3 regions of the Mesorhizobium sp. M1409 genome follow, and region 3 is predicted to be linked to each of the others. Evidence: predicted binding sites of a transcription regulator. Region 3 holds the regulator's gene; each other region holds the start of a gene.

Region 1 (5,927 bases), on a different contig from region 3:
TCAAGCCGCAGACCACCGGCACATGGGAAAAGCGGAGCAAGCTGATCGAGACCGCGTCCGATCCGGCGCTGGACTAGCGCCGCGCCATTGCCTCACGGTCTTGCCTTGCTAAGATCAAAGAGACTTTGGAGGAACGACGATGAAAATCGACGGCGGCTGCCATTGTGGCGCCATCACCTACGAGGCGGAGGTCGACCCGGAGAACACCGGAATCTGCCACTGCATCGATTGCCAGCAACTGACCGGAACGGCTTTTCGCGTGACCGTGGGCGCGCCGGAAGGCCAGTACCGGATCACCAAGGGTGCGCCAAAGGTCTATATCAAGACAGGATCGAGCGGCGCCAAGCGCGCGCAGGGCTTTTGCGGCGAGTGCGGCTCGCATCTCTACGCCACATCGGTTGGCGACGGGCCGAAGGTTTATGGCATCCGGGTCGGCACGGCGCGGCAACGTGAACAGTTGGTCCCGAGAAGGCAGAGCTGGCATCGCTCGGCGCTGCCCTGGCTGCCGGAATTCCCGGGTATGACGACCACGGAAGAGCAGTAGGGGCGGATCCGGCGCCGTCGCTCAGTCGTCGCCTTCGACGACCCTTAGTCTGAGCTGTCCGGTTTTCGAATCGGCGACGCGGGGGCCCGCGTCGACCTTCGCAGCGGGAGCCCGTGACGCTGCGTCCGCGGCGGCATCGCCGTCGGGTTGCGCCCCGAATTCCAGCGCCTCGATCTTCTGGCCGCGCTTGGTGACCTTCGACGTCGAAACCAGGATGTCGTCGATATCCTTGGCCGACTGGCCGAAATGGACCTGCAGCTTGCGCACACGCTCGTCGACACGCGCAACGTCCTCCATCAGCCGGATGACCTCGCCCTGGATCAGGTGCGCCTGTTCGCGCATGCGGGCGTCCTTGAGGATCGCCTGAATGACCTGGATCGACAGCATCAGCAGCGACGGCGAGACGATGACGACACGGGCGCGATGCGCCTTGTGGACGATCGCCTCGAAATTCTCGTGGATCTCGGCGAACACCGATTCCGACGGCACGAACATGAAGGCGGTGTCCTGGGTCTCGCCCTGGATCAGGTATTTTTCCGATATATCGCGGACATGGATCTCGATGTCGCGGCGGAAGGCCTGCGAGGCGACCTTCTGCAAGTCGGCGCCGTCTGCGGCGCGGATGGCATTCCAGGCTTCCAGCGGAAACTTCGCGTCGATGGCAAGCGACGGGGCGCCGTTCGGCATCTTCACCAGACAGTCGGGCCGGCTGCCGTTCGACAGCGTCGCCTGGAATTCATAGGCGCCATGCGGCAGGCCGTCGGCGACGATCGCCTCCATGCGCGACTGGCCGAAGGCGCCGCGCGTCTGCTTGTTGGAGAGGATCGCCTGCAACTGCACGACCTGGCCGGCGAGCGACTGGATGTTACCTTGCGCGACATCGATGATCGCCAGCCGCTCCTGCAATTTGGCCAGGCTTTCATGCGTCGATTTGGTCTGCTCGGTCATGGTCTGGCCGAGGCGGCCGGTCATGGCATCGAGACGCTGGCCGATCGACTGCGTCAATTCCGCCTGCCGTGCCCCGAACACTTCGGCGATGGCGCCCATGCGGCCCTGCATCTCGGCCTGCGATTGCAGAATGCCGGCCATCCTTGTTTCGGCATCGCGGGCATGGTCGGCGGCTTCGGCCGCGGCGACGGCGCGCGCCTTGGCCGATCGCCATAGCGCGATGACGAGCGCCACGAACAGGCTGAGGAACAGAAAGGCGCCGAAGGCCAGCGCATGGCCGAGCGTGATCGTGGTGGCGCCAAGCCGGGCGACAGGTTCTGAAAGGATGGTGGTCAGATCATTCATGTGGACAGCATAGATGATTCGCACGGCTGACACAGATCAAAACGTGAACGAGCCTCAAGCCCGGCGGTTGACGCTTTTCGCTGGAGGTCTTAGGTGGAACGCCATGCCGATCAAGCCGCTCATCATCCTTCCCGACCCCATCCTGCGCCAGGTTTCCAAGCCGGTGGAGCGCGTCGACGCACCTTTGCGCAAATTGGCCGACGATATGTTGGCGACCATGTATGACGCCCCCGGCATCGGGCTGGCCGCAATCCAGATCGGCGAGCCGCTGCGCATGCTGGTGATCGATCTCGCCAAGGAAGACGAAGAGCCGGCGCCGCACGTCTTCATCAACCCGGAAATCCTGGAGAGCGCCGATGCGCGGTCCGTCTACGAGGAAGGCTGCCTGTCGATCCCCGATTATTATGCCGAGGTCGAACGCCCGTCCGCCGTGCGAGTCAAATATCTCGATCGCGACGGCAAATTGCAGGAGTTGGAGGCAGAGGGCCTGATGGCGACCTGCCTGCAGCACGAGATCGACCACCTCAATGGTGTCTTGTTCATCGACCACATCTCGAAGCTGAAGCGCGACATGGTGGTGAAGAAATTCAAGAAGCTCGCCAGGGACAAGGCGCCGGGCAAGCTGGTGGGATAGGGCTGGAGTCCACTCCAGGCCTGATGTCGGCGGCACAGCACCAAATGGAGATGCCGATGGCCGACTTCCTGATCAGAGACATTCCCGAGCCTTTGAAACGCGAAATCGAACTGGCGGCACACAATTCGCTCGGCTTTCGTCGCTGAAAGCGCAATTGGCGATGAATACGCCGAGATCATGGACAAAATCGAAGCGGAAAGGAAAAGCGAACTTGGTCGCCCGCGACTTTGACGGCCTTGACCTGAAGATCATAAACCCGTTTGAAGCGGGTGCCTGAGCCGGCTCACGGCGCGAGCAGAAGACAGGATATCGAAAGAAAAATGCCCCTTCGCGTCATCTTCATGGGCACGCCCGAGTTTTCGGTGCCGACGCTGCACGCCATTGCCGAGGCCGGTCACGATGTCGCCGCCGTCTATACGCAACCGCCGCGCGCCGCCGGACGGCGCGGACTGGAACTGACGCCGTCGCCGGTGCAGCGCGAGGCGGAGCGGCTGGGCATCGAGACGCGCACGCCCACATCGCTCAAGAGCGAGGCCGAGCAGGCCGCCTTCCGTGCCTTGCACGCCGATGTCGCCGTGGTCGTCGCCTATGGCTTGCTGCTGCCGAAGGCGATTCTGGACGCAACCCGGCTTGGCTGCATCAACGGCCATGCCTCGCTTCTGCCGCGCTGGCGCGGCGCCGCGCCGATCCAGCGCGCCATCATGGCCGGTGACTTGGAAAGCGGCATGATGGTGATGCGCATGGAAGGGGGCCTGGACACTGGCCCGGTCGGAATGGTTGAAAAATGTACCATCGAACCCGATATGACTGCCGGCGATCTGCATGATCGGTTGATGAGTGTCGGCGCAGCCCTGATGGTGGAAGCGCTAGCGCGACTGGAAAGGAACACCCTGACATTTACCCCACAAGCTGTGGATGGGGTGACCTACGCCAAGAAAATCGATAAATCCGAGACGCGCGTGGACTGGACTCGCTCGGCGAGCGAGGTCCACAATCATATTCGTGGCCTGTCGCCCTTTCCCGGCGCCTGGTCGGAGATAGGAATTGGCGGCCGCCCGGAACGGCTGAAACTGCTTCGCTCGACGCTACCGCAAGGCCTGTCGCTTTCGGAAGATTTGGGCGAGTCGGGAGGAATTCTCGATGACCGGCTGACTGTCGCCTGCGGGACAGGCGCGATCAGGCTGGTCGAAGTTCAACGGGCGGGCGGAAGGCCCGCCGCCGCGTCGGAATTCCTGCGCGGGGCCAAGATCGAAAAGGGAATGAAATTCTCATGAGCATGATGTCGATACGCGCGGCGACGCCGCGAGATCGCGAGGCCATTCGCCTCGTCGAGGAGCACGCTTTCGGCCAGCAGGCGGAGGCCGGGCTGGTCGACGCGCTGGTGACCGGCGGCGACGCCGTTGCCGAACTGGTGGCGGAAGACGACGGCCAGGTGGTCGGCCATATCCTGTTTTCCCGGCTGTTCGTCCAGAGCGGCGGCAAGAACTTCGCGGCCGTGGCGCTGGCACCGCTGGCGGTGGAGCCCTCGTTCCATGGCAGCGGCATCGGCGGCGCGCTGATCCGCGAGGCACATATCCGTCTCCGGGATGGCGGCGAGACGCTGGCCGTGGTGCTGGGCGATCCGGCCTATTACAGCCGTTTCGGCTACAGCCATGCACGCGCCGAAAAGTTCGAGAGCGAGTATCAGGGCGAGGCACTGCAGGCACTGGCCTGGGGCGATGCCCCGGAAGCCGGCAGACTGGTCTACGCCTCGGCCTTCGGCTCGGCACTCGCCGCCTAGGCGAGTGCAAATTGCCGCGTTTTCGCCTCGACATCGAATATGACGGCAGCCTGTTTGCCGGCTGGCAGCACCAGGCGGATCAGCCTTCGGTGCAGCAGGCGATCGAGCAGGCGATCGAAAAATTCTGCGGCGAAGCGGTCAGGCTGCGCGCCGCCGGCCGCACCGATGCCGGCGTGCATGCGACCGCCCAGGTGGCGCATGTAGACCTCGCCAAGGCGTGGCCCACCGACAAGGTGCGCGATGCCGTCAACGCCCATCTGCAGGCGGCCGGCGCGCGCATCGCCGTCCTCAAGGCGACGGTCGTCTCCGACGGTTTCGACGCGCGCTTCTCGGCCACCGGCCGCCACTATCTCTACCGCATCCTCAACCGCCGCGCGCCGGCCGCGCTCGACAAGGGCAAGGTGTGGTGGGTGCCGAAGCGGCTCGACGCCGTCGCCATGCACGAAGCGGCAAAGGTCCTGCTCGGGCGACATGACTTCACCACCTTCCGCTCGACCCAGTGCCAGGCGAACAGCCCGATCAGGACGCTGGAGCGGCTCGATGTGAGCCGGCAAGATGACGTGATCGAGGTAAGGGCCTCGGCGCGCTCCTTCCTGCACAATCAGGTGCGCTCGATGGTCGGTTCCCTCAAGCGCGTCGGCGACGGCGGCTGGACCGCGGCCGACATGAAAGCGGCGCTCGAGGCGCGTGACCGCGCCGCCTGCGGCCAGGTGGCACCACCCGACGGGCTGTTTCTCATCGGCGTCGATTATCGGGGCGTCGATTATCCTGAGGTCGACTACCCGGAGACGAACCCGGAAAGGCTCTGAGCCCCGACATCGTCCGGCACGGTGATGCCGAGCAGCGTCTGCAGCCCGAACAGCACCAACAGCGAGGCGATGAACATGCCGACGAAAACGGCGGTGCCGGTCGCTGCGCCCCTGCCGATTGTGGCGTTGGTCATGCGCCAGGTCAGAACCATCGACAGGGCAAACAAAAGCAGCGACACAAGGCTCGAAACCTGGCTCGCGGACGAGAGGAAGAGTCTGATCAGCGCCGAGGGCAGCATCAGCCAGGCGGTGATGGCCGAAGCCCAGTTGCTGGCGACGACATAGTGGACGAAGCGGCCGCCAATCCCGGCGCGCGGCGCAACCAGGGCCAGAACGATCAGCGGCAGCACCCAGGAGCCGATGTCGACCGTCGCCAGACGCACCAGCATGCTGAAGCGCCCCACGAAAGCGTCGGGATCGCCGATCTCATTGGCGATGCCGACCCAGCCGACGATCAGCGCCGGTGCCGCAACGACAATGGCGAAAAACGAATTCCAGAAACCATCGGCCGACAGGTCGAGCAGGCGCAATCCGTCGGGCTTGCCGAGCATCAGCCGCCAGGCGCCCGTCAGCGAAGCTTGGGTTTCGTCCGCCGAAAGCATGTTGCTCAGTCCTGTCCGAACCAGTCTTCGATGAAGCGCTGATAGATTTGCGTCAGCGTTTCGAGATCGGCAATGGCGACGCGCTCGTCGACCATGTGCATGGTCTTGCCGACCAACCCGAACTCGACCACCGGGCAATAGTCCTTGATGAAACGCGCGTCGGACGTGCCGCCGGAAGTCGACAACGTCGGCTCCTTGCCGACCGTCGACTTGATCGAGCCGCAGAGCGTTTCGATCAGTTTGTCGTCGCGGGTCAGGAAGACAT
Region 2 (5,927 bases), on a different contig from region 3:
GGACGACAACGTCGCAATGGACAAAAAGGAGCGGAGCTATGACGCCACCGGATCGTCCCACAGGGTTCCAGTCGTTACTGGAGCGGCGGCAGGCATAAGTGCCAGGGTTTAGCGTTTGCGCCACCCGACAAACCGTGACCTGCCATACCCCGTAAAAATCAGAGACTGCAGTCGGATCGTCGGCTGACGCCGCGTTGCATCCGAAATCTTGTGCCGGCAGTACGCCCCCGGTAGAAGTTGGATTTTAGATCCAAAAAGGCCCCGTCCGTTTGCGCAAAGCACGGCGGGGCCGTTTTATGTGCGGATGTCTTGTTGGCGATATGCCAGCGCAGCACGCCGGCACCACTATCGGTGGCGGGGCTGCCCGATTGAGCCGGCTCCGAGATCGACGGTAATGCTGCCGGAAATCCTGACATCCGTATCGCCGATCTTGAACTGGCCGTTGCCGTTGCCGGGATATGCATCGTCGGGTTCGGGAGCCGGCTTGGCGATGCGATAGTCGCCGGCCACGCCGGGCAGGGCGCCTTTTTGCGCCTGCGCCGAGCTGTCGCCGGCGAAGGCCGTGCCGCTCGAAAGGCACACGAGCGCTACAACGGCGATGACACGGTGCAATGTTCTGGGTGGATGAGTGTCGATCATCCCAGGACTATAGTGGCGTGCCGGCGACGGGACCAGACCGGCATCATCAAATCTTCGAAAGCCGGCAGGAAGCCGGGCCTGGCTTTATGCCGCCTTTTTTCGCGTGTCGAAAACGTGGTCGACGATGCCCCAGGTCTGGGCCTCGCGGGCGGTCATGAAGTGGTCGCGGTCCAGCGTGCGTTCGACCTCCTCATAGGTGCGTCCGCAATGCTGCGCATAGAGCCCGGCCATGTGCCGTTTCGTCTGGACGATGCGCTCGGCATGGCGCTGGATGTCGGAGGCTTGGCCCTGGAACCCGCCCAGCGGCTGATGCAGCAGGATGGTGGCGTTCGGCAGCGAGATACGACGCCCCGGTGTGCCCGCCATCAGCAGGAAAGAACCCATCGAGGCGGCAAAGCCCATGCACACGGTCGACACCGGGCAGCTGATGTATTGCATCGTGTCGTAGATGGCGAAGCCGCTGGTCACCACGCCGCCCGGCGAGTTGATATAGAGCGAGATCTCCTTGTCGGGATTGTCCGATTCCAGCGACAGCAACTGCGCGCAGACCAGCGCCGAGATGTCGTCGTTGATCTCGCCATTGATGAAGACGATGCGCTCGCGCAGCAGCCGCGAGAAAATGTCGAAGGCGCGTTCGCCGCGGCTCGATTGCTCGATTACCATCGGCACCAGACTGGCAACACCGCTCATGATCTTCTCTCCATTGTCCTTGTTCAGGCTGCGCGCAGCAAGCGGCGAAGCGTGTTTGCGGCGATCGGCTTGCGTGTACCGTTGGCGTCGAGCGAAAGCCGGCAGCTAGCGCACGCCATGGCGACAGCGGGCATTGCCTTGCGGGCGAAGCCGTCATGGACGATGCGCAGATGGGTGCCGCCGGAAACGGTTCGGGCAAGTGTGAAGGTGACAATGCTGTCCAACGGGCCGTCGAGGCGATCCTGCCGCGCGGCGTCGCCTGGCTGCTCCCGCCAGGAATAGCGCAGCAGCTTCTCCGGCTCGGCGTCGAGGATTTCGCATTCGATCGCCGCATCCGGCCCGGCGAAGGCAAAACGATTGCCGGTCTCCGGCCTGATGTCGTTCGGCATCATCCATGCGGCGAGCAGCTCCGGCACGGTCAGGGCCCGCCACACCTTTTCCGGCGGCTCGGCAAGGTCGTACTCGAACTCGATCGCATCGGGAGAGATCTCGCGATGGTTTTGGTCGGCTTTCATCGATCGAACGTTCGTCATTGGTCCATGTCCTTCAAAACCGCCTTCAATCTTTCGATGCGTTCCGGCCAGAAGGTCCGGTAGCGTTCGATCCAGGAGAGCAAGGGGGCGAGCCCCTGCGGATCGGCGCGGTAAAAAGCATTGCGGCCGGCACGTCGTTCGACCACCAGGCCGGCGCCGCGCAGCACCGCCAGATGCTGTGACACCGCCGGTTGCGACACCGTCATGCCGGTGCGCAATTCCGATACCGTCATTTCACCAGCGGCGAGCCGCTCAAAGACGGCGCGGCGCGTCGGGTCGGCCAGGGCCCGGAAAATCTCTGCTTCGATCATGACAAAAGCATAAGTGGATACTTATCGATTTGGCAAGCGTTCTTTTCAAACCCATATGTGGGCTTCCGGCGATGCTGCCATTCCTTGACAATAAGCGGCAGTGCGGATAAGAACGAAAAGGGAACAAAAACCTTGTGGGAAAAGCCAGCCTTAGCAGGCGGCCGACGCCCGCAGCCTGTAAGGTGCTGCGACAAAAATTGGTTTTGGATGAGCGGAGAAATATCATGGCGGGTAGCGTCAACAAGGTCATTCTGGTCGGTAATCTCGGTGCGGACCCTGAAATCCGCCGCCTGAACTCGGGCGAGCCGGTCGTCAACATCCGCATCGCGACGTCGGAAAGCTGGCGCGACAAGAATTCCGGCGAGCGCAAGGAAAAAACCGAGTGGCACAACGTCGTCATCTTCAATGAGGGCATCGCCAAGGTGGCGGAGCAGTATCTGAAGAAGGGCATGAAGGTCTATGTCGAGGGCCAGCTGCAGACGCGCAAATGGCAGGACCAGACCGGCGCCGACAAGTACACGACGGAAGTCGTGCTGCAGAAATTCCGGGGCGAGCTGCAGATGCTCGACGCACGCGGACAGGGTGAGGGCGGCCAGATCGGAGGCAATGCCGGTGGCAACAGCCGTGGTTCCGATTTCGGCCAGTCCAGCCCGAGCGAAGGCTTCAATCGCGGCGGCGGCGGTGGTGCCAAGAGTGGCGGCGGTGGCGGTTCGTCGCGCGAACTGGACGACGAAATCCCGTTCTGAGGACAATCGATCGTATTGAGGGGCAGTCACTGGAGAGGGGACAATGTCGCAGGACCCGCTGCTTGCCGCACCCTCTCCTATACCCTGGCATGCCTTTGCGGCCTTCGCCGCACTGGCGATAGGGCCAACGCAGTTGGCATTGCCGAAGGGAACGCCGAGCCATCGCATCGCGGGCTATGTGTGGGCCGCGCTGATGCTGGTCATCGCCGACTCGAGTTTCTGGATTCATCAGATCCGGCTCATCGGCCCCTCAGTCCGATCCATTTCCTGTCGATCCTGGTGCTGGTCACCGTGCCGCTGTGGCATGCTCACAATCACTGCATCGCCAGGATCGCAAGGCGATGATCGCGCTGTATGTCTTTGCATTGGCCGGCGCCGGCATCTTCACGCTGTTGCCGGGCAGGGTCGTGCACGACGTCGTCTTTGGCGTCGCGCGAGCCGGGCCGTGATCCTCTTCGGTTTTAGAGGCGGATGACCGAAAAATTGGAAGGAAATGTCAGGTGAAAGCACGCGTAAAGTGGGTCGAGGAGCGCACCTTCGTCGGTGAGTCCGGCAGTGGCCACAAGGTCGTGTTCGGAACCGCGCCCGGACCGGCAGGCAAGACGCCAGGCCCGAGCCCGATGGAACTGGTGCTGATCGGGACCGGCGGCTGTTCGGCCTATGATGTCGTCCATATTCTAGAAAAGGGCCGCGAAGCGGTCGAGGATTGCGTGGTCGAGCTCGACGCCGACCGGGCCGAAACAGAGCCCAGGGTGTTCACGCGCATTCACATGCATTTCGTGGTCAAGGGCCGGGCGCTGTCCAGCGACAAGGTCAGGCGGGCGATCGACCTTTCGATCGAAAAATATTGCTCGGCTTCGGCGATGCTGGCCAAGACCGCTGCGATCACTCACGACTTCGAAGTGATCGATACGGCGGTGAAGTAGGCAGTAGGCAGTAGGCAGTAGGCAGTAGGCAGTAGGAACTGCCGTTCACCCCGCCATCAGCGCCTTGATGCCGTCGGCGACGAACTGCACGGCCAGTGCCGCCAGGATAACGCCGAGCAGCCGGGTCAGGATCGAGCGCCCGGTCTGGCCGAGGATGCGGTCGATGCGTTCCGACAGCACGAACACCAGATAGGTGATGGCGAGGCAGACGAAGATGATGCCGACCAGGGCCGCCTGCGCGGCAAATCCCTGAAAGGAACCGGAGAGCAGCACCGTCGCCGAAATCGCGCCGGGCCCGGCGATCAGCGGGATCGCCAGCGGGAAGGCAGCGATGTTGTGGATCATGTCCTTGGTGATGGCGACGTCGCCGATCTTCTCCTTGCGGTCCTGCCGGCGTTCGAACACCATTTCGAAGGCGATGAAGAACAGCAGGAAGCCGCCGGCGACGCGGAAGGCAGGCAGCGTGATGCCGAACACCGACAGGATCGAGGCGCCGGCAACCGCAAACAGCGCCATCACCAGGAAGCCGATGATCGAGGCGCGGACCGACACCTGCTGGCGCTCGTCGCGGTTCATGCCTCGTGTCACGGCGAGGAACAGCGGCGCCAGCCCGGGCGGATCGATGGTCACGAGAATGGTGACGAAGGCGTTGAACAGGCTGTCGAAGCTCGGCATCTCTGACCCCTCCCGCCGGGCAGGGCCCGTACCATGGCATTGGTAGAGCAAAGCCCGGTCGGTGGGAACAGTTTCGGGCATTCAACTTTTGAAAGCATGGGCGCGAAGGTTCGCGAGGCTTTCGAGCGGCTGCATTCCTCGATCATCGAACCACCCGCCGTGCCAGGAACTCGACTTCGAGCCGCCATGTCGCGCCATTGTCGTGCGAGCGCTCGCCGAGCCAGCGGAAGGAATTTTCGGTAATGCGAGAAAAACTCCAGCGAACCGAGGATCCGGTGCCGTCGGCGTCCACTTGCACGATCGCGTCGCCCTCGGCGTGGCCGAGCTGGCGGCTGAAATACTGGTTGCGCGGATCACTCCAGAAGATGTGCCAGGCATCCGCGCCGGGATCATAGACACGCAGTGTGGTGCCGTAGAAGGTCCAGGTGCCGAGCGAGGGCGAGGGGCCGGCATCACGCGCGGGCAGGATCCAGACGTCCTGGATCGCCCGGCCTTCCAGCACCCAGCCGAAATGCACCTCGCCACGCCCGGTCAGCACCGTGCCGTCCTCGAGATGGCGCGAGGCATCGAACATCCAGGCGCCGACGAATCGGCCGTAAAGGCTCAGTTTTTCGGCAAGCCCTTCTGTTGGTCCGGAACTGTGCAAGGCTTCGGCAAAGGAGGATTGGTCGAACATGGTTCAGCTCTCTTCTTGTCAGGAGACCGGGAAGGGTAGGCGGTGACAGGGTTCTGGGCTTGGGAAAAATTGCTATATTTCGGCCATGACAGCGACAATGCATACGCTTGCATCCGGCCCCGGCTGGCACGTGACGGATGTGATCTGCACGGCCGGCGCCGGCGACCGGCCGTTCGAGGAAGCACATCAGGATTTCTGCGTCGCCGCCGTCACCAACGGCACGTTCCGCTACCGCGCGCAACAAGGCACGGCGATGCTGGCGCCCGGCGCCCTCCTGCTCGGCAATCCCGGCACATGTTACGAATGCGGGCATGAACATGGCAGCGGCGACCGTTGCCTGTCATTTCATTTCGGGCCGTCCTACATGGAACGGATCGTGGCTGGCGTGCCGGCCGCCAGGAAGCTGGCCTTTGAGGCGCCACGCCTGCCACCTTTGCCGGCCTTGGCGTCCTTGCTCGCCGAGGCGGAAACCGCTCGCGAGACGGCCGACATCGACGCCTTCGAGGAACTCGGGCTGCGCATTGCGGGTGCCGCCGTGGCAACGGTCTCCAGCCCGACGCATGTCAGGCGCGCGCCGAGCCGTCGCGACCAGAAGCGGGTTGCCGAGGCCGTGCGGCGGATAGAGCTGGATGCCGACGGGCCAGTCCCGCTTTCAGCTCTTGCGGATGAAACTGCGATCAGTCCGTATCATTTCCTGCGCATCTTCCGGCAGGTCGCGGGCATGACCCCCT
Region 3 (5,927 bases):
GTTGAACAGCGCCGTGCGCGCGCCGCCTATATGCAGGTAGCCGGTGGGCGAGGGGGCAAAACGGGTGACGACCTTGTCGGACATGAAACTCTCGGAAACCATCTGAAGCGGGGTGCGGCTGCGCGGACTTTCGCGCGCCCGGCGTTCATGTAGCATAGGGTGTCGAGGGCGCAAGGGGCAGACCCGATGGCTGGACGAGGCTGGGGCTCGGATCAGGGCGAGGACGCTGTCATTGGCGTCAGCGAACGGTCCCTGTTTGCAGCGCCGCTGCCGGCTTCATTGCCGCCGCCATCGCCCCTCGTGCCGGATCCCGGCAAGGCGCCGTTGCAAACGGATGCCCCCGCCCCGGTTCCAGCTGCCGAAGCCAGCAGGATCGTGCGCGTGCGCCGGCAAATCGGCCGGATTTCGCTGCCGCGCCTGCGCCATGGCGTGACCATGGCGGCGGGCCTGGAACTCGACCGAGGCGTGGCCTTCCTGCTGGTGCCGGTCTGCCTGGCGAGCGGGGCGATCGGCTATTTTTCGCTGGCGGCGGAACCTGGCTTCGCAAAGCCTGTCGCAGTTGTCATCTTGGCGGGGCTGTTTGCGCTGGTCTCGCGTTCCTGGCCGAAAACCCATCTGTGCTTCATGGCGGCACTTTTGTGCGCGTTCGGCCTGCTCACCGCAAAGGTCGAGACATGGCGGGCGGGAACGCAGATGCTGGGCTCGGAAATCTCGACGCAAGTGACCGGCCGCGTCGTTTCGCTCGACCGGATGGAGAGCGGTCGTATCCGGCTGACCATCGACGTCACATCGACCGCAAGGCCGAAACTGCGCTATGCGCCGGAGCGGGTGCGACTTTCGGCGCGAAAGATCCCGGCGGACGTGATCGCCGGCTCCCTGATCACTGGATATGCCAAGCTGTTGCCGCCGACCGGGCCTGTGCGGCCGGACAGCTACGACTTCTCCTTCGACAGCTATTTCGCCGGCATCGGCGGCAGCGGGTTCTTTCTCGGCAATCCAAAACTTATCGTCACCGATGACGGCGACATGCCGCTATCGGACCGCCTTTCCTCGGGGATAGAAAAAGCCCGTGAAGCGATTGCCGACCACATCAGGGGCAGCGTCGGTGGCGCCGAGGGCGAGATCGCGGCGGCGCTGATCGTCGGCGTGCGCGCCGGCATTCCCGATGACATCAACGAAGCTATGCGGCGTACCGGCATCTACCACATCATCTCCATTTCCGGACTGCATATGGCGCTCGTCGCCGGCACCATCATGGGGTTGCTGCGCGGCGCCTTCGCCTTGTTTCCGGACTTTTCCGCGCGTCGTCCGGTCAAGAAATACGCCGCCGTCGCGGCACTGTTCTCGATCGCCGCCTATCTCATCATCTCAGGCATCGTCGTCGCCGCCGAGCGCAGCTTCATCATGCTGGCGGTGATGCTGATTGCCGTGCTGTTCGATCGGGCGGCACTCACCATGCGCAATCTAGCAATTTCGGCGATCGCCGTCATCGTGGTGTCGCCGCATGAAGTGGTCGGCCCGAGTTTTCAGATGTCCTTCGCCGCAACCGCGGCGCTGGTCGGCGCCTATGCCGGCTGGTCGGAGCATCGTGCGGGAAAGACGAGACCACCGCCGCCAAAGCGGTCGCTGCCTGGTTTCCTGACGCGAAAATTCCTGCTGGCGGCAGGCGGCCTTTCCATGACTTCCATCATCGCCGGCGGCGCCACTGCGCTGTTTGCCATCTGGCATTTTCAGCGTGTGTCGCCGCTCAGCCTGTTCGCCAATCTGGCGATCATGCCGATCGTATCACTGGTCGTCATGCCTTTCGCCGTCCTCAGCGCACTGGCGATGCCATTCGGCGCCGACGGCCCCTTTCTTTATGTAATGGGCAAAGGCCTGACGGCGATGATCGCGATGTCCGGATGGATTTCCGAGCGTTCGCCAGTCGACGCAATCGGCTTGATTTCGCAGCAGTCTGTCCTTCTGGTGGCGATTGCCCTTGTCATCGCGACGATGGCGACGACATGGCTGCGGCTGGCAGCTCTTCCTTTCGCGCTTGCCGGCCTGCTGACGGTCTCGGACACGCGCGCACCCGACGTGCTGATCTCGGAGGACGCAAGGCTGGTTGCGTTGCCGATCGGCGGCGGCGAACTCGCGGTCAGCCGGGCCAGGCCGAACGAATTCACCGTCGACAACTGGAAGCGTGCGCTGACATCCGAAAGCATCATCGTGCCGGAGGTGTTCGACGAAGGCGACGGTCAATTCGACGTCGCTGATGCGGCTGAAATGCCGCCGGGAGCACCGTTCTATTGCACTTCAGGCGTTTGCGTCGCCAGGCATCCGTCCGGCGCGTTCATTGCCTATGTCGAGGACCGAAAAGACACCTGGAAAGCCTGTGGTTTCGCCGACCTGATCGTCATCAATGACGCGACGGCCTATGACGCCTGTCACAACCCGCTGGTTCTCGTTATCACCAAACGGCAACTGGCCCGCAAAGGCAGTGCTGCCGTCTTCTTCGATCGCCAATCGGCGACCGCGCCGGCGACAATCAGCTTCGCCGTGGACAGGCCATATCGGCCCTGGCACGCGCAACGCAAGTTTTCACGCGAGGCGAGGGGACTGCCGCCCTTCAAGAGACCCGAGAAGCCAGTCGTTGAACCGCAGCTGCCTTAGTAGCGGCGGATCAGGCCAACGAGCTTGCCCTGCACCTTGACCCTGTCTGGCCCGAAAATACGGGTTTCATAGGCCGGATTGGCGGCTTCGAGAGCAATCGAGGCGCCCTTGCGGCGGAACCGCTTCAGCGTCGCTTCCTCTTCATCCACCAGCGCCACGATGATCTCGCCAGGGCTCGCCGTATCGGCATTGCGGATGATGACGGTGTCGCCGTCGAAGATGCCGGCCTCGATCATCGAGTCGCCCTTGACCTCCAGCGCATAGTGCTCGCCGCCCATGATCATGTCTGGCGGCACCGAGATCGAATGCGTCTGGTGCTGGATGGCATCGATCGGCACACCGGCGGCGATGCGCCCCATCACGGGGATCGACACGGCGGCGACCACGTCGTCGTCATTGCCTGCTGAAGACATCCGCGAAGACGCTGGCCTGATCTGCCGGCCAAGGCCGCCCTGGCCGAGACTGGCCTGACCAAGACTGCCCTGGATGACGCTTGGAGAGAACTTCTTTGCCGCGTTGAGGCCGGGTGCGATCGAGTCCGGCAGCCGCAGCACTTCCAGCGCGCGTGCCCGGTTGGGCAGCCGGCGAATGAAGCCGCGCTCTTCCAGTGCCGTGATCAAACGATGAATCCCGGATTTGGAGGCAAGGTCGAGCGCCTCCTTCATCTCGTCGAAGGATGGCGGAATGCCGCTTTCCTTCAGGCGTTCATGGATGAACATCAGCAGTTCGTGTTGCTTGCGCGTCAGCATGGCGGCCCCCAGGGTACCTGAAACCAGAATCGGAAAAACAAACCCAGAACAAACACTATCTGTTCCAGTTGTGTTCCGCAACTGTTTAAAGTTTAATGAATTTATTAAGGGGGTCGAAATTATTGGCGCTCGCCAGCGGGCCTCGTCGACGGCTGTATGCCGTCACAATGCGCTTGCCGGCATTGAAATTGTTATGGTTAATGGGCTGTGGCCCACCCTTGGCTCAAGCCTGGCATGAGCTGCCCATGGATCCGCGACGGGCGCATTTCCAGCTTTCCGGGCGTTCGTTTGCCGTGAACGAAACGAAGCCAAAATGCCAACCTTGGTTAATCTATTGCAGCCTGCGCTGGCTACCAGCGGCGAACGCATTCGCGAGCCGAAAAATTCGTCCTCCGTCATCCGACCTGGGGGCAAGACGCGACGACAGATCGTCGGGACGGCCGCGTCAGGTTACGGCCTCCTTGACGGCGAAACGCTGGTCCTTCCATGCACTCGTGCGCAGAATGTCTTCCAGCACCTCGACCGCCAGCCACACGTCCTTGTAGCCGACATAGAGCGGCGTAAATCCGAAACGGATGGTTGACGGCGCGCGGAAGTCACCGATCACGCCGCGCTCGATCAGCGCCCGCATGATTTGATAGCCATGATCGTGAAGGAACGACACCTGGCTGCCGCGCCTGGTCGCGTCGCGAGTGCTCTCCAGCGTGAGACCATAGGCGCCGCACTTCGCTTCGACGAGCTGGATGAACAGTTCGGTCAGCGCGACGCTCTTCTTTCGCAATGCCGCCATGTCGACGTCGTTCCAGATGGCAAGCGCGCCTTTGAGCGCCCGCATCGACAGGACCGGCTGCGTGCCGCACAGAAAGCGGCGGATACCGGTGCCGGCAACATAACCCCGTTCGAAGGCAAAGGGCCGTGCATGCCCCCACCAGCCGCTGAGTGGCTGGCTGATCTCGCCGTGGTGGCGCTGGGCGGCATAGATGAAGGCTGGCGCGCCCGGACCGCCGTTGAGGTACTTGTAGGTGCAGCCGACAGCGAAATCAGCATTTGCATGATCGAGCTCGACCGGCAGAGCGCCCGCGGTGTGGCAGAGATCCCAAACGATCAGCGCTCCGGCCGCATGAGCCTTGCGCGTCAGCGCCGTCATGTCGCGCAGTTCACCGGATTTGTAATTGACGTGGTTGACCAGCACCACCGCGACGCTTTCGTCGATCAGCTCTTCGATGGTTGGCGCGTCGACGCCCGCGAGGCGCAGCAAGGCGCCATCCCGGGTCGAGGCCACGCCTTCGGCGATGTACAGGTCGGTGGGAAAACTGTCACCCTCGGCGACGATGGCCAACCGGCCGGGCCGCATCTCCATCGCCGCATGCAACACCTTGTAGATGTTGGTCGACGTCGTGTCGCAGACGACGGTCTGGCCGGCCGCGGCTCCGATCAGACGTCCAAGCTGATCGCCGAGTTCGATCGGCATCTCGAACCATCCGGCTGTATTCCAGGCCCGGATGAGATCCTGGGCCCATTCCTGGGCCGCCGCTTGCTGCAGCTCGCCGAAAACGGCATGTGATGCCGCCCCAAGTGAATTGCCGTCGAGATAGATCACCCCCTCCGGCAAAATGTAACGATCGCGCATGGCACGCAGCGGATCCGTGGCATCCATCGCTTCGATCGCAGCGAGATCAGGAATTCCACTCATGGTCGTTCAGTCCTCGGTTGTTCGCGAAGGGTTCCCGCTGCAAGCGCGTCCCCTCGGTGTGCCTGTTCTCATTTCGATGATGTCAGAGCCGGGTGCGGACCGTCCACAGCTCCGGGAACAGCACGACCTCGAGCATCTTCTTCAGGTACGAAGCACCCGACGTGCCGCCGGTGCCGCGTTTCAGGCCGATGATGCGCTCGACCGTGGTGACATGATTGAAGCGCCAACGGCGGAAATAGTCCTCGAAGTCGACCAGCTTCTCGGCCAGTTCGTAGAACATCCAGTAGCGCTGCGGGTCGCGGTAGATGGTCTGCCAGGCGACCAGGACCTCTTCATTCTCGGTTCGCGTCTCACGCCAGTCCGTGCGCCTGGCATCAGCGCCGATATCGAATCCGTTGCGCGCCAGGAGCAGCAGCGCTTCGTCGTAGAGCGACGGCTCCGCCAGGATCGCCTCCAGCTTTCCGCTGAGGTCTGGCCGGTGCTTGTGCGGCCCGAGCATGGCGAGGTTGCGGTTGCCGGCCATGAACTCGATGGCGCGATACTGCCAGGACTGGAAACCCGAGGACTGGCCGAGCGCGTCGCGGAACTCGGTGTATTCGCTGGGCGTCATCGTCCGCAGCACGTCCCAGGCGTTGTTCAACTGCTCGAAGATGCGGGCGACGCGCGACAGCATCTTGAAGCTCGGCTCGAGGCGGTCGGCGCGGATCGAACGGATCGCGGCACCAATCTCGTGCAGGGCGAGCTTCATCCACAGTTCGGAGGTTTGATGCTGGATGATGAACAGCATCTCGTCATGCGCCGACGACAGCGGCGTCTGCGCCTCCAGCACCTTT

Evidence for each region. The regulator LexA, encoded in region 3, represses DNA repair genes until DNA is damaged. The targets are predictions, from matches to a motif close to TGTTCNNNNTGTGTTCNG.
Region 1: the regulator LexA is predicted to act here: its motif matches at 1,870-1,887, upstream of NKG99_RS18345 (DNA recombination protein RmuC).
Region 2: the regulator LexA is predicted to act here: its motif matches at 2,282-2,299, upstream of NKG99_RS25885 (single-stranded DNA-binding protein).

What each region holds. Positions count from the first base shown of each region.
Region 1 is NZ_JAMYKV010000022.1:60,474-66,400, forward strand. It holds gene NKG99_RS18335 (cation diffusion facilitator family transporter) at 1-77, shown strand, start outside; gene NKG99_RS18340 (GFA family protein) at 140-544, shown strand; gene NKG99_RS18345 (DNA recombination protein RmuC) at 566-1,837, opposite strand; gene def (peptide deformylase) at 1,941-2,471, shown strand; gene fmt (methionyl-tRNA formyltransferase) at 2,792-3,745, shown strand; gene NKG99_RS18360 (GNAT family N-acetyltransferase) at 3,742-4,251, shown strand; gene truA (tRNA pseudouridine(38-40) synthase TruA) at 4,263-5,060, shown strand; gene NKG99_RS18370 (transporter) at 5,030-5,662, opposite strand; gene dapE (succinyl-diaminopimelate desuccinylase) at 5,668-5,927, opposite strand, start outside.
Region 2 is NZ_JAMYKV010000041.1:11,247-17,173, forward strand. It holds gene NKG99_RS25865 (hypothetical protein) at 346-639, opposite strand; gene NKG99_RS25870 (ATP-dependent Clp protease proteolytic subunit) at 724-1,329, opposite strand; gene NKG99_RS25875 (SRPBCC family protein) at 1,353-1,862, opposite strand; gene NKG99_RS25880 (ArsR/SmtB family transcription factor) at 1,859-2,173, opposite strand; gene NKG99_RS25885 (single-stranded DNA-binding protein) at 2,398-2,919, shown strand; partial or broken gene NKG99_RS36005 (DUF2306 domain-containing protein) at 2,963-3,109, shown strand; gene NKG99_RS25890 (OsmC family protein) at 3,420-3,845, shown strand; gene NKG99_RS25895 (MarC family protein) at 3,891-4,520, opposite strand; gene NKG99_RS25900 (hypothetical protein) at 4,663-5,196, opposite strand; gene NKG99_RS25905 (helix-turn-helix transcriptional regulator) at 5,282-5,927, shown strand, end outside.
Region 3 is NZ_JAMYKV010000035.1:28,881-34,807, forward strand. It holds gene gltX (glutamate--tRNA ligase) at 1-84, opposite strand, end outside; gene NKG99_RS23775 (ComEC/Rec2 family competence protein) at 187-2,652, shown strand; gene lexA (transcriptional repressor LexA) at 2,649-3,401, opposite strand; gene kynU (kynureninase) at 3,847-5,094, opposite strand; gene kynA (tryptophan 2,3-dioxygenase) at 5,177-5,927, opposite strand, start outside.